DNA from 2 places in the Billgrantia diversa genome. Region 2 is predicted to be linked to the other one. Evidence: predicted binding sites of a transcription regulator. Region 2 holds the regulator's gene; the other holds the start of a gene.

Region 1 (6,226 bases), 720 kb from region 2:
GCGACCTGGCCCGCCAGCTCGCCGAGCGGGAGCTGTATGCTTCGCTCGGCAGCGACTTTCATTTTCCCGGCGGCCACTTGGCCCCGGGTAGCATGAGCCCGCCACCACGCACCGTCGTGCCCCCGGTATGGACCCACCCGCGATTGGCCGGCTTTGTCGCGGCGGGCTGCGACGCGGCCGCCTCCGACGCGCTATAGTGGGCAGCGAAAAACGAAAACGTCAGGAAATCTCACCATGAGTCAGTTCTTCCAGATCCACCCGGAAAACCCGCAGAAGCGCTTGATCGACCAGGCGGTGCAGATCGTCCGCCAGGGTGGCGTGATCGCCTATCCCACCGATTCCGGCTATGCCCTGGGCTGCCATCTGGGGGACAAGAAGGCGATCGAGAAGATCAAGTGGCTGCGTTCGCTGGACGACAAGCACAACTTCACCCTGGTGTGCTCCGACCTCTCCGACATCGGTACCTACGCCAAGGTCGACAACAGCGTGTTCCGCCTGCTCAAGGCCAACACGCCGGGCCCCTACACCTTCATCCTCAACGCCACCTCCGAAGTGCCGCGCCTGCTGCTGCACCCCAAGCGGCGCTCCATCGGGGTGCGCGTGCCCGACCACCGCATCACCCTGGCCCTGCTTGAGGCCCTGGGTGAACCGCTGATGAGCGTGACGCTGATTCCGGTGGGTGAGGAGCTGCCGATGACCGATCCGGAGGAGATCCGCGACCGCTACGTCGCCCACCTGGACCTGATCATCGACGGTGGCGCCTGTCACCTGGAGCCCACCAGCGTGATCGACCTGCGCGAACTGCCGCCGACCATCGTCCGCGAAGGGCGCGGCGACCTCAGCCCCTTCCGGGAGTGAGCGTCCCGCTGCCGATTACTTGCTGGGCTTGCCGCTCGCGTGTTCGGCGAGGTGCGGGTCGGGCGTTTCCTCGTCGAGCCAGGTGCCGCATTTGAGACAGTAAAGCGCACGCTTCTCGTGACGGTCGTGGCCGCAGCCGGGGCAGGCCTGATCGGAGTAGCGGTCGGCGCGGATCGAGCGGATCACCTCGGCCGAGAAGACCCCGGTGGGTATGGCGATGATCGAGTAGCCGATCAGCATGACCATCACCGAGATTGCCTGGCCGACGGGCGTGACGGGGACGATGTCACCGTAGCCGACCGTGGTCAGGGTGACGATGGCCCAGTAGATCGCCTTGGGAATGCTGGTGAAGCCGGCCTCGATCGGCTCGATCACGTATACCAGGCTGGCGAAGAGAGTCACCAGCAGGAAAACGGTGAACAGGAACAGGAAGATCTGGCGCAGGCTGCGCTGTAGGGCCTCCACCAGCAGGCGACCCTCGCCGACGAACTGCATCAGGCGCAGCACGCGGAAGATGCGCAGCACCCGCAGCAGGCGCACGATCGCCAGCGTCTGGGCGCCTGGTATCACCAGCATCAGCCAGGTGGGAAGAATTGCCACTACATCGATCACGCCGTAGAAGCTTCGCAGGTAGCGCAGCGGCTTGTCGAGTATGTAAAGGCGCACCAGTAGCTCGATGGTGAAAGCGATGGTGAACCCCCACTCCAGCCAGTAGAACCATTCGCCATACGCCGCGCTGAGGTGATCGACGGTATCGAGCATCACCACCAGCACGCTGGTCAGTATCATCACGATCAGGGCGATATCGAAGCCCTTGGCAAGCGGCGTGTCGGATTCGAAGATGATCTGGAACAGGCGGGTTCGTATTCCATCGCCACCCGGCCGAAACGGTTCGCTCATCGCCATACTCCCTGTAGCGCTTTACACATATTTTTGTTCGTCTTGCTCGCGAGGCCTGGGTTCAGGCCGACAGGCGGTGTGCCAGCTTCAATGCCGTGCGGCCGAAATCAACGCCGAGCCAGTCGTCATGATCCAGCATGGCGGCTAGCCGGCCGCCCTCGTCGTGGCCGTGTTCGCCAAGCGTCTGCAAAGCTTCCCTGGCGGCTGCCTTCCAGCCGTCGTCACCGGTATCGGCCAGCGCATCCAGGGCCAGGATGGCACGGTGCAGCCACTCGCTTTCACCGGACCCTTCCGGCAGTTTCCATAGGTCGCCCAGCAGAGCGCTGCCGCGGGCGGCCTTGCTGGCATCGGCGGGGCGCAGGGGCACCGTCTCGGCGAAGGCTAGCGCCAGGCTCCACAGCGCCTGCGGGTCGCCGTCCTTGAGCTCCAGTTCCAGTTCGCAGATCGTCACGCGCCGGCCGGCGGCACGAATCTCGCCCTGGTCCAGCGCCACCTCGATGGTGGCTTCGGCCAGTTCCAGGCACCACAGCCGGCGCTCGAAGTCGGTGGTGAAGCGCGGTTCCAGCTGCGCCAGTACCTCCGTGCCCAGTGCGGCCATGGGGGGCAGCTCGGCAAGCCCGGCGCGGTCGAGGCTGCCTCCCTCCACCGGCCATTCCCATTCGCGGCGCCGGCTGTAGCCGCCGCTGCCTTCGCCGCTGGTCTTGAGGGTCTGTACCCAGCTGTCGTCGCGGCGACGCAGGCGCAGCGCCATGCGCGCGGCCTCGAGCTCACCCCTGGGCGTATCGTAGTAGGTATTGGCCAAGCGCTGGGCGCCATCCACCCCGCCTCGTAGGAGGGGGTGCTGCAGCAGGCGTTCCGGCCCCGTTTCGCCCAGTGCCAGTTTCATCTCTATCTCGTAGCTCATGTGTGTCGTGCTCCTGGCCTGGATGGTTGCCATGCGCCTGGATATTCAAGGGAAACGAATATTTCAATGACGTGACAGGGAGTCATTCTCTATACTGACGCCGCCATTTCACAAGCGCATCTTACGCCATGGTCAAATCAAACCCCTTTTCGGCAATGTTCGGCCGCTCGCCGTTCCAGCCACTGCTGGCACACATCGCCAAGTCCAACGAGTGTGCCGACCAGCTGTTGCCTTTCTTCGAGGCCACGCTTGTCGGTGACTGGGACGAGGCCGCCAAGGTCCGCGAGACTGTCACCCAGCTCGAGCACGACGCCGACAGCCTCAAGACCGAGCTTCGCCTCAACCTGCCCAATACGCTGTTCCTGCCCGTTTCCCGTACCGACCTGCTCGACCTGATCAGCGTGCAGGACAAGATCGCCAACAAGGTACGCGACATCACCGGCATCATGCTCGGCCGCCGCATGCAGGTGCCCGCGGAACTGGCCCAGCCCATGCGCGACTACATGCAGACCGCCGTGGCCTGCGTCGCCCAGGCGCGTCAGGCACTGGAAGAACTCCAGGATCTGCTCGAATCGGGCTTCGGACGGCATGTCTCGGACGTGATGCAGAACCTGATACGCGAGCTGCACATCCTCGAACAGAAGGCCGACCAGCAGCAGATCGACATTCGGCGCCGGCTGTTCGACCTGGAAGATCAGCTCAAGCCGGTGGACGTGGTCTTTCTCTACAAGATCATCGACTGGGTCGGCGAACTCTCCGATCGCGCCGAGCGCGTCGGCAGCCGTCTCCAGATTCTCACTGCCCGGTAGGACATCGCCTTCCGGCATAGCCGGGGAATGTTCTTTCAACCTGACAGCCACATAGGATCCAAGCCCCTATGTCGATCATTGCAGAGCACGCGTATACCTTCATCATCCTGGCCTGCCTCTTCGGTTTCTTCATGGCCTGGGGGGTCGGGGCCAACGATGTCGCCAACGCCATGGGTACCTCGGTCGGCTCCAAGGCGATCACCATCAAGCAGGCGATAATCATCGCCGTGGTGTTCGAGTTTCTTGGCGCCTGGCTCGCCGGCGGCGAAGTCACCGAGACCATCCGCAAGGGCATCATCGACCCAGCCGCATTGGAGAGTGACCCCCAACTGTTGATCTACGGCATGCTGGCCTCGCTGCTGGCTGCCGGCACCTGGCTGTTGATCGCCTCCTTGAAGGGCTGGCCGGTATCGACCACTCACTCCATCGTCGGTGCCATCGTCGGCTTCGCCCTGGCGGGCCTGGGGATCGATGCCGTGGGCTGGCCCAAGGTCGGCCAGATCGCCGCCAGCTGGGTCGTTTCGCCGCTATTGGCCGGCACCATCGCCTTCACGCTGTTCAAGTCGGTGCAGCATCTAATATTCGAGGCCGACGATCCCTTCGTCGCAGCCAAACGCTACGTGCCCTTCTATATCCTGCTGGTCGGTTTCGCCATCTGCATGGTCACCCTGACCAAGGGGCTCAAGCACATTGGCCTGGATATGGGCTTCGGCACCAACCTGCTGCTGTCGGCGCTGTTCGGCCTGGGCATGATGGCCCTGGGTGGCTGGATGGAGCGGCGCGTGCAGGCCGGCAGCCGTCAGAGCGATCATTTCGGTTTCACCGGGGTGGAGCGCGTATTCGGCGTGCTGATGATCTTCACCGCCTGCGCCATGGCTTTTGCCCACGGCTCCAACGACGTGGCCAACGCGGTGGGGCCGCTGGCGGCGGTCATCAGCGTCGTTCAGAACGGCGGCGCCATCGGAGGTTCGGCACTGGTGCCCTGGTGGGTGCTGGTACTGGGCGGCGGCGGCATCGTGGTGGGCCTGGTCACCTACGGTCACAAGGTCATCGCCACGGTAGGCACCGGCATTACCGAGCTGACCCCGAGTCGCGGCTTCGCCGCCACCCTGGCGGCGGCGCTGACCGTCGTGCTCGCTTCGGGCACAGGCCTGCCGATCTCCACGACGCATACGCTGGTCGGTGCAATTCTCGGTGTTGGCCTGGCCCGGGGCATGGCGGCGCTCAACCTGCGCGTGATCGGCACCATCGCGATGTCCTGGCTGATCACGCTACCGGCAGGTGCGGGTCTGGCGATACTGTTCTTCTTCATGTTCAAGGGCATTTTCGGTTAAGTCACCCACGACGTAAATCTGGCTGGGGTTATAACCGCACGCGGCGGCACCTTGATGGTGCCGCCGTTTTCGTCGCTCTGATATAGTCGAACTCGATACACCTTCCTCTCACCTGCTGCCGGAGAGCGGCCTTGGACACTCGTTTCCCCTTCGTCGACTGGTTCCGCAATTCCTCCCCCTATATCAATGCGCATCGGGGCCGAACCTTCGTGATCTTGATCGAGGGCGAGGCGATGGCGCGAGGGCGCGGCGAACAGCTGATCCAGGACCTGGCGCTGCTGCATACCCTTGGCGTGCGGCTGGTGGTGGTGTTCGGCATCCGCCCCCAGGTGGATCAGGCGTTGAGCGAAGCCGGCATCGTGCCGCAGCGGCATGAAGGGCGCTGGGTCGCCGACGAGGCGATCATGGCCTGTGTCGAGCGGGTGGCCGCCGAGCAACGCCTGTGGCTCGAGGCGCGGCTGTCACTGGGCCTGCCCAACACGCCGCTGCATGGGGTCGAGCTGACCGTGGTGTCCGGCAACCTGGTCATGGCCAAGCCGCTGGGCGTGCGTGATGGGGTCGACTACGACCACAGCGGCGAAGTGCGCCGGGTGCGGGTTTCGGCCGTGCAAGGGCTGCTCGACCGGGGTTCGCTGGTCTTGCTGCCGCCGCTGGGCTTTACCAGTACCGGCGAGGTGTTCGACCTGGACGCTGCCGAAGTAGCTCAGCATGCGGCCATGGCGCTGGCCGCCGACAAGCTGATCCTGCTGGGCGAGGCCGCAGGGCTCTACGACGAGTACGGCGCCATGCAGCGCCAGCTCACCCCCGCCGAGGCCGAACCGCTGCTGAGCCAGATCGAACCGGGCTGCGAGCAGGCGCGCCATATCGCCGCTGCTTGCGCCGCCGCGCGCCACGGCGTGGCCCGCACGCACCTGCTTTCGTGGCAAGACCATGACGCCCTGCTGGGCGAACTGTTCACCCGCGACGGGGTGGGCACCATGATCACCCGGCATCGCTACGAACAGCTGCGACCGGCCGAACTCGGCGATATTGCCGGTCTGCTGGAGCTGCTCGAGCCGCTGGAGCGGCGCGGCATGCTGGTGCCTCGCTCGCGCGAACGCCTGGAGCACGAGATCGACGACTACCTGGTGATCGAACGCGACGGCATGATCATTGGCTGCGCGGCGCTGCACCGCTTCGGCGAAGCAGAAATGGGCGAGCTGGCTTGCCTGGCAATTCACGTCGACTACCGCGGCGGGGCGCGCGGCACGCTGCTGCTTTCGGGAGTCGAGCGTCGTGCAAAGCGGCTTGGGCTCAGTGCACTGTTCGTGCTGACGACCCACACCGCGCACTGGTTCGTCGAGCACGGCTTTCGCGCATCCGACATCGACTCCTTGCCGCCGCTCAAGCGCGATACCTATAACCACGCACGCAAGTCGAAG
Region 2 (6,226 bases):
TCACCTTCACTCTGGTCACCCACTTCATCGCTGCGCCCTTCTACGGCTTCCTGGCGGCCAAGGTGGAGGTCCAGGCCACCGGCCGGCCACCGCTGGACGATCGCGGCCTGGCACGCACCGCCGTGGACGCGTTGGGGCGTGAGCTGGTCAAGCTCGGCTACATCCTGCCGCGGGCGCTGGCGCTGTTCGTCCTCAGTTGGGTGCCGGTGCTCAACGTCATCGCCCCTTTCCTGTGGGCGCTGTTCTCGGCCTGGATCATGGCGATTACCTACCTCGACTACCCCATGGACAATAACAAGGTGAGCTTCACCGACATGCGCCGCCGGCTCTCCTCGCACGCCTGGCAGACCCTTACTTTTGGCGGCTGGGTGACGTTGATCACCTGGATCCCGCTGGCCAACCTGTTCCTGCTGCCCGGCGCCGTGGCCGGCGCCGTGCTGATGTGGGACCGCCACTATCGCGGCGAGCGTGACGTTGTCCCCACCTGAGGGGAGGATTGGAGACTCAACTGCCTGAAGTTTGCTCAGTCGTTTCTACGTTAGCCACCAGGCGAGAGACGGGAAACACGCAGCGGAACAGGGCGCCGTGGCCGGGGTGGGATTCGATCTCGAGATAGGCATCATGGCGCAGCAGCACGTGCTTGACGATGGCGAGTCCCAGACCGGTACCGCCGCTCTCGCTGCTGCGCCCCTTGTCGATCCGATAGAAGCGCTCGGTGAGCCGGGGGATGTGAACCGGATCGATCCCCTCGCCATCGTCCTCCACTTCCAGGCAGGCGCCCTTGGGGTGCGGCTTCCAGCGCAGCACGACGTGGCTGCCTTCGGGGGTGTAGCGCACCGCATTGGAGGCGAGGTTGGACAGCGCGCTATGAATTTCCGGATCGCTGCCGAGCAGCTGCCGTTCCTCCTCGATCTCGACGCGGACTTGCTGACGCCCCGCCGACAGCGCCTCGGTGTCCTGGCGCACCTCCTCGAGCAGCGTCGGCACGGCCAACGGCAGATGATCCTCGCCGCCCTGGTCGATTTCCAAGCGCGACAGCAGCAGCAAATCGTTGACCAGATTCTGCATGCGGGTGGTCTGTTCCTGCATGCGGGTCAGCCCTTGGGCCAGGCGCGGCGGCAGACGGTCGGCGGCGTCGGCATAGGTCTCGAGATAGCCCGCCAGTACGGTCAGCGGTGTCCTCAGCTCATGCGAGACGTTGGCGACGAAATCGCGGCGCATCTCCTCCAGGCGGTGCAGGCGGGTAATGTCGCGCGCCATCACCAGGCGTTCGTCGTCGCCGTAGAGCGTGATCTGGAACTGCAGCACCACACGTTCGTTGACCGGCGAGGTCAACGTCAGCGGCTCGCGGTAATCGCGGGCATTGAAGTAGGCGACGAAGCGAGGGTCACGCACCAGGTTGGTGATATGCTGGCCACGATCGTGGGCAGCCTTGAGGCCCAGCATGCGCTCAGCGGCGCTGTTCCACCACTCCAGATCGCCATGCGGGTCGAGCATCACCACGCTGTCGCGCATCGCTTCGGAGGACTCCTGGATGCGCTTGAGGGTCGCTTGAAGACGATGCTGGGTATGGCGCTGGCCCTTCTGGTAGCGGTACAGGCGGTCGAACAGCTCGCCCCATAGGCCAGTGGCCGCGGGCGGTTCGCTGTGAGGATTGCGGGTCAGCCAGCGGCGCAGGGCATGCAATTGGCGCAGGTGATGGATCAGGCGCAGGGTCAACCCCGCGGCGAGCCCCAGGCCAGGGGCGGAAAGCAGCCAGCCGACCAGGCTGCCGGCAACGGCAAGCAGGCCGAGACGCCAGAGTTCATGGCTCCAGGGACGCACGTCAGCCCTTGTTGGAGAAGCGGTAGCCGGTGCCGCGCACGGTCTGGACCAGATGCTGGTGGGCATCGCCCAGGGCCTTGCGCAGGCGACGGATGTGCACGTCCACGGTGCGCTCCTCGACGTAAACGTTGCCGCCCCAGACTTGGTCGAGCAGCTGGCTGCGGGTGTAGGCGCGCTCCTGATGGGTCATGAAGAACTGCAGCAGGCGGTACTCGGTGGGTCCCATCTCAAGCGCACGGCCATCGGCGCTGACGCGGTGGCTGACCGGGTCGAGCAGCAGGCCGTCCACTTCCACCGTCTCCTCTACTCCCTTGGGCGTGGTGCGGCGCAGTACCGCCTTGAGACGGGCCACCAGCTCGCGCGGAGAGAAGGGCTTGGTGATGTAGTCGTCGGCGCCGGCCTCGAGGCCCTGAATCTTGTTGTCCTCCTCGCTCTTGGCCGTGAGCATGATGATCGGCAGCTCGCGGGTGGCCTCCTCGCGCTTCAGCCGACGTGCCAGCTCGATGCCGCTGGTACCCGGCATCATCCAGTCGAGCAGCAGCAGGTCGGGTTGGTTGTCGACGATCATGCTGTGGGCGCTCTGCGCGTTGGCGGCCTCCAGCACGCGATAGTCAGCCATCTCCAGCGCCACCGCGATCATTTCGCGGATTGGCGCTTCGTCATCGACGATCAGTACGGTCTTGGCGGTCATCCCGAAGCCTCGCGGTCAGTGACGGGTCGGTGACGATCTCACCACGTCATCATGACAGTTGGATGACACCCTCGCCAGCGGCTTCAGGTGCCGGTAACGGGCCACAGGCTCAGCGCAATGCCGGCGAACACCAGCAGCCCCGACCAGTGATTGTTGAGGAAGGCCTGGAAGCAGCGCTCGCGCTCGCGTTCCCGTATCAAGAACTGCTGATGGACGAAGGTCGCAGCCATGCCCGCCAGCCCTAGCCAGAAGAACACGCCGAGCCCCAGCCGCCACCCGACCCAGCCCAGCAGGCCCAACGTGACCAGCTGCAGCAGGCCGATGGCGGCGCGGTCGGCGTGGCCCAGCAGCACCGCGGTGGACTTGATGCCGATCTTGAGATCGTCGTCGCGGTCGACCATGGCGTATTGGGTATCGTAGGCCACCGTCCAGGTCACGTTAGCAGCGAACAGCAGCCAGGCCTCCAGCGGCACATGGCCGAGCACGGCGCCAAAGGCCATGGGGATCGCCCACGAGAAGGCGGCGCCGAGAAACGCTTGCGGCAGGTGGGTATAGCGCTTCATGAACGGGTAAATGAAGGCCAGAACCACGCCTACCAGCGAGAGCATGACGGTGAACGGATTGGTGAACAACACCAGTACGAAGGCCGCCGCGACCAGGCTGGCGAACAGGAACTTGGCCTCTTGCTCGCCGATGCGCCCGGTGGCAAGCGGGCGGTTCCTGGTACGTTTCACGTGGCCGTCGAAGTGGCGGTCGGCATAGTCGTTGATCACGCAGCCGGCGGCGCGCATCAGGTAGACCCCGGCAACGAAGATCAGCAGCAGATGCCGCTCGGGGAGTCCCGCCGCGGCCATCCACAGTGCCCATAGCGTGGGCCACATCAAGAGCCAGGTGCCGATGGGGCGGTCCAGCCGCATCAGGTGCAGGAAGTCGGGCAGGCGGGCAAGCCCTTTGGGGCGCATCAGAGAGCGATCCATCGGTGTCTCCTCATTCGATGGCGATCATCCTAGCGTGATGGCAGGCCCAATTCATCCGCCATCGCGTCGAGGAAGAACTCCTGCACAAGCACCGCGAAGCGGCCGTGGCGGAACACCGAACGCCGTCCCCAAGGGCCGGTCAAGGTATGGAAGGGGGCCGGGGCGACCGTGACCTCGATGGGGCTGCGCACCAGGCCGGGCTGGCGGAACAGCCAACTGCCCAGTGAACGCTCGCCGAGCCGCTCGAGACGTTGACCCCGCATCTGGGCCAGCGGCGCCACCGAACGGGCCACCACCCAGGGCCGCTCGTCGAGGCACAGCGCCACTTCTCGCAGCCAGGCGAGGCGATCGAGGGGCAGCCCCAGAGCTTGGGCTTCGTCGAGGCGCGGCTGCCCCAGGCGCTGATCGAGCAGGCGCACGCGAAAAGAGCGCTCGGCGCCGGCTTCGATCAGCCGTGCGGTGAGGGAATCCCGTGTGGCTACCCAGGCCCACCACGCCGGGCTCATCGCCGGTCGGCCCGCGGGCAGGGGGCGCCAGGTGGCAGAAAGACGGGAATTGGCGTGGCGCTCCGCGTGGTTCCGGGTCACCGGCACTCTCCGGGTCGAACTAGGGGCGCATAGTGTAACATGCGGTTCTGACACGATTCCCCGTGCTGGGCCGCGCCATTCGGCCGCGGCCCAGCCATCGCGAGGAGCCCCATGACCGCACCTCTTACCATCATCGGTTCCGGCATGGCGGGCATTGGCCTGCTCAAGCAGCTGCGTGCGCTGGATGCCGAGCGCTCCATTACCCTGATCACGGCCGACAGCGGCGACGACTACTCCAAGCCGCTGCTCTCCACCGGCTTTGCCAAGCACCTGCCCCCAGAGCGGCTAGCAGCACGCTCGGCACTGGAAGTGGCCGACCAGTTGGGTGCGGTGGTACGCACCCGAACCCAGGTCGAAGCCGTCGACCCGGCGGGGGGGTGCCTGCATATCGGCGAGGAGCGCCTGGCATGGGGCGAGCTGGTGCTGGCCACCGGCGCTGCGCCCGCCGTGCCCTTCGACATACCCGAAGAACTTGCCGGCCGTGTCTTCACCATCAACGATCTCGATGACTACCGCGCTTTTCATGCCGCCCTGGCAGCACTTGGCCGCCGTGCCCGCGTGGCCATCGTCGGGGCCGGCCTGGTGGGCTGCGAGTTCGCCAACGACCTGATGGCGGGCGGTCACGCGGTTAGCCTGGTGGCGCCGGAGCATGCGCCCTTGCCGCGGCTGTTGCCAGAGCCGCTGGGCCGGGCGCTGGGCGAGGCGTTCAGTGATGCGGGCATGGTGCTGTACCTGGGGCGTGGCGTTGCGCGGTTGGAGGCGGCCGGCAGCGATATCGGCGTGGCGCTCGACGACGGCGAACGACTCGAGGCCGATCTGGTGCTTGTCGCTACCGGGCTGCGCCCGCGCAGCGAGCTGGCCCGGGCGGCCGGGCTGGAGGTGGGGGCGGCGGGCATCCAGGTCGACCGCTACCTGCAAACGTCGGTGCCGGGCATTCATGCCCTGGGCGACGTGGCCTGCGTGGCCGGGGTCAACGCCATGTACGTGCAGCCGCTGCAGGCCAGCGCCAAGGCATTGGCACGGACACTGAGCGGGACACCCACCGAGGTGAGCTACGGTGCCTGGCCGGTGCTGGTGAAAACGCCGCTGTTACCGGTGGTTGCACTACCCCCGCTGTCAGCGCCGGCCCGCTGGCGAATCGAGGGGGAGGGCGCCGACTTGGCTGCCTTCGCCGAAGATAGAGACGAACGTTTGATCGGCTTTGCGTTGACAGGAGCCTGCGTGAAGCGGAAAGTTGAGCTGGCGCGAGCGACGCCGCCGTTGCTAGGCTAGTCACGTCATCGCCTCGGCCGGCTTCGCAGTACGGGCCGCCGTTGATTGCCGCGCTTGAAGCTTCAAGAGCAAGGGACGAACCCACGCAAGGGAACGGGCTCTCCCGGGGGAAGTGACAGACGGCTCTAGTTTTACCATTGATGAATAACAACTCACCGGCAGCGTGCCGGGACATAGCCAATACCAGGAGGGCTGTAGTATGCGTAAGCCAGATCTTGCTGCGGCAATTGCCGAGCGTGCGGAACTTTCGAAAGACAAGGCCAGCCAGGTGCTCAACGTCATTCTCGACGAGATCACCGGCAGCGTGGCCCAAGGGCAGGATGTTTCACTGATCGGGTTTGGTACCTTTACCGTGCGAGAGCGCGCCGCGCGCACCGGCAAGAACCCCCAAACCGGCCAGCCACTGGCCATTCCGGCCAGCAAGACCGTTGCCTTCAAGCCGGGCAAGGGCCTCAAGGACGCCGTCGGCAAGGGCTGATTCGGAGCCTCGAATCCCCTCTCGTGGCGCGGCCTGTCCGTCAGGCCGCGATACCTCTTCTCCTCGCTCGAATCGGACTCGATATGAAGCTGCGACTGATACTGTGGCTACTGGGTTTGATGCTCAAGCGTGCTTTGCGCCGCAAGCCGGACTTCCGCCAGGCGCTCGCCGAGGTGCGCCGCCTCGACTGGGGAATCGCCACCGAGGATCTCTCCATCGCGCGTCACTTCCGCATGTCGCCCCAAGGCATACAGACTGGCGCGGGGCTGCCGGTGGACCTCGACCTGGAGCTGCGTTTCGATGATGAAGCCAGTGCCGTTCGTGTGCTGCGCAAGCCGACCCAGCAGGCCTTTCTCGACGGCATGATCGCCGGCAAGGTGCGCCTGGTCGGTGATTC

The links. The regulator PhoB, encoded in region 2, activates phosphate uptake and scavenging genes when phosphate is short. The targets are predictions, from matches to a motif close to TGTCATANNNNTGTCANA.
Region 1: HNO52_RS03065 (CYTH domain-containing protein) is a predicted target of PhoB. The motif match lies at 2,722-2,739, and genes of this name have one in related genera.

What each region holds. Positions count from the first base shown of each region.
Region 1 is NZ_CP053382.1:659,753-665,978, forward strand. It holds gene HNO52_RS03050 (PHP domain-containing protein) at 1-197, shown strand, start outside; gene HNO52_RS03055 (L-threonylcarbamoyladenylate synthase) at 235-858, shown strand; gene HNO52_RS03060 (ion transporter) at 874-1,758, opposite strand; gene HNO52_RS03065 (CYTH domain-containing protein) at 1,820-2,662, opposite strand; gene HNO52_RS03070 (TIGR00153 family protein) at 2,791-3,471, shown strand; gene HNO52_RS03075 (inorganic phosphate transporter) at 3,540-4,805, shown strand; gene argA (amino-acid N-acetyltransferase) at 4,937-6,226, shown strand, end outside.
Region 2 is NZ_CP053382.1:4,427,238-4,433,463, reverse strand. It holds gene cysZ (sulfate transporter CysZ) at 1-488, shown strand, start outside; gene phoR (phosphate regulon sensor histidine kinase PhoR) at 505-1,824, opposite strand; gene phoB (phosphate regulon transcriptional regulator PhoB) at 1,826-2,515, opposite strand; gene ubiA (4-hydroxybenzoate octaprenyltransferase) at 2,599-3,492, opposite strand; gene HNO52_RS20610 (chorismate--pyruvate lyase family protein) at 3,522-4,079, opposite strand; gene HNO52_RS20605 (FAD-dependent oxidoreductase) at 4,191-5,351, shown strand; gene HNO52_RS20600 (HU family DNA-binding protein) at 5,551-5,829, shown strand; gene HNO52_RS20595 (hypothetical protein) at 5,913-6,226, shown strand, end outside.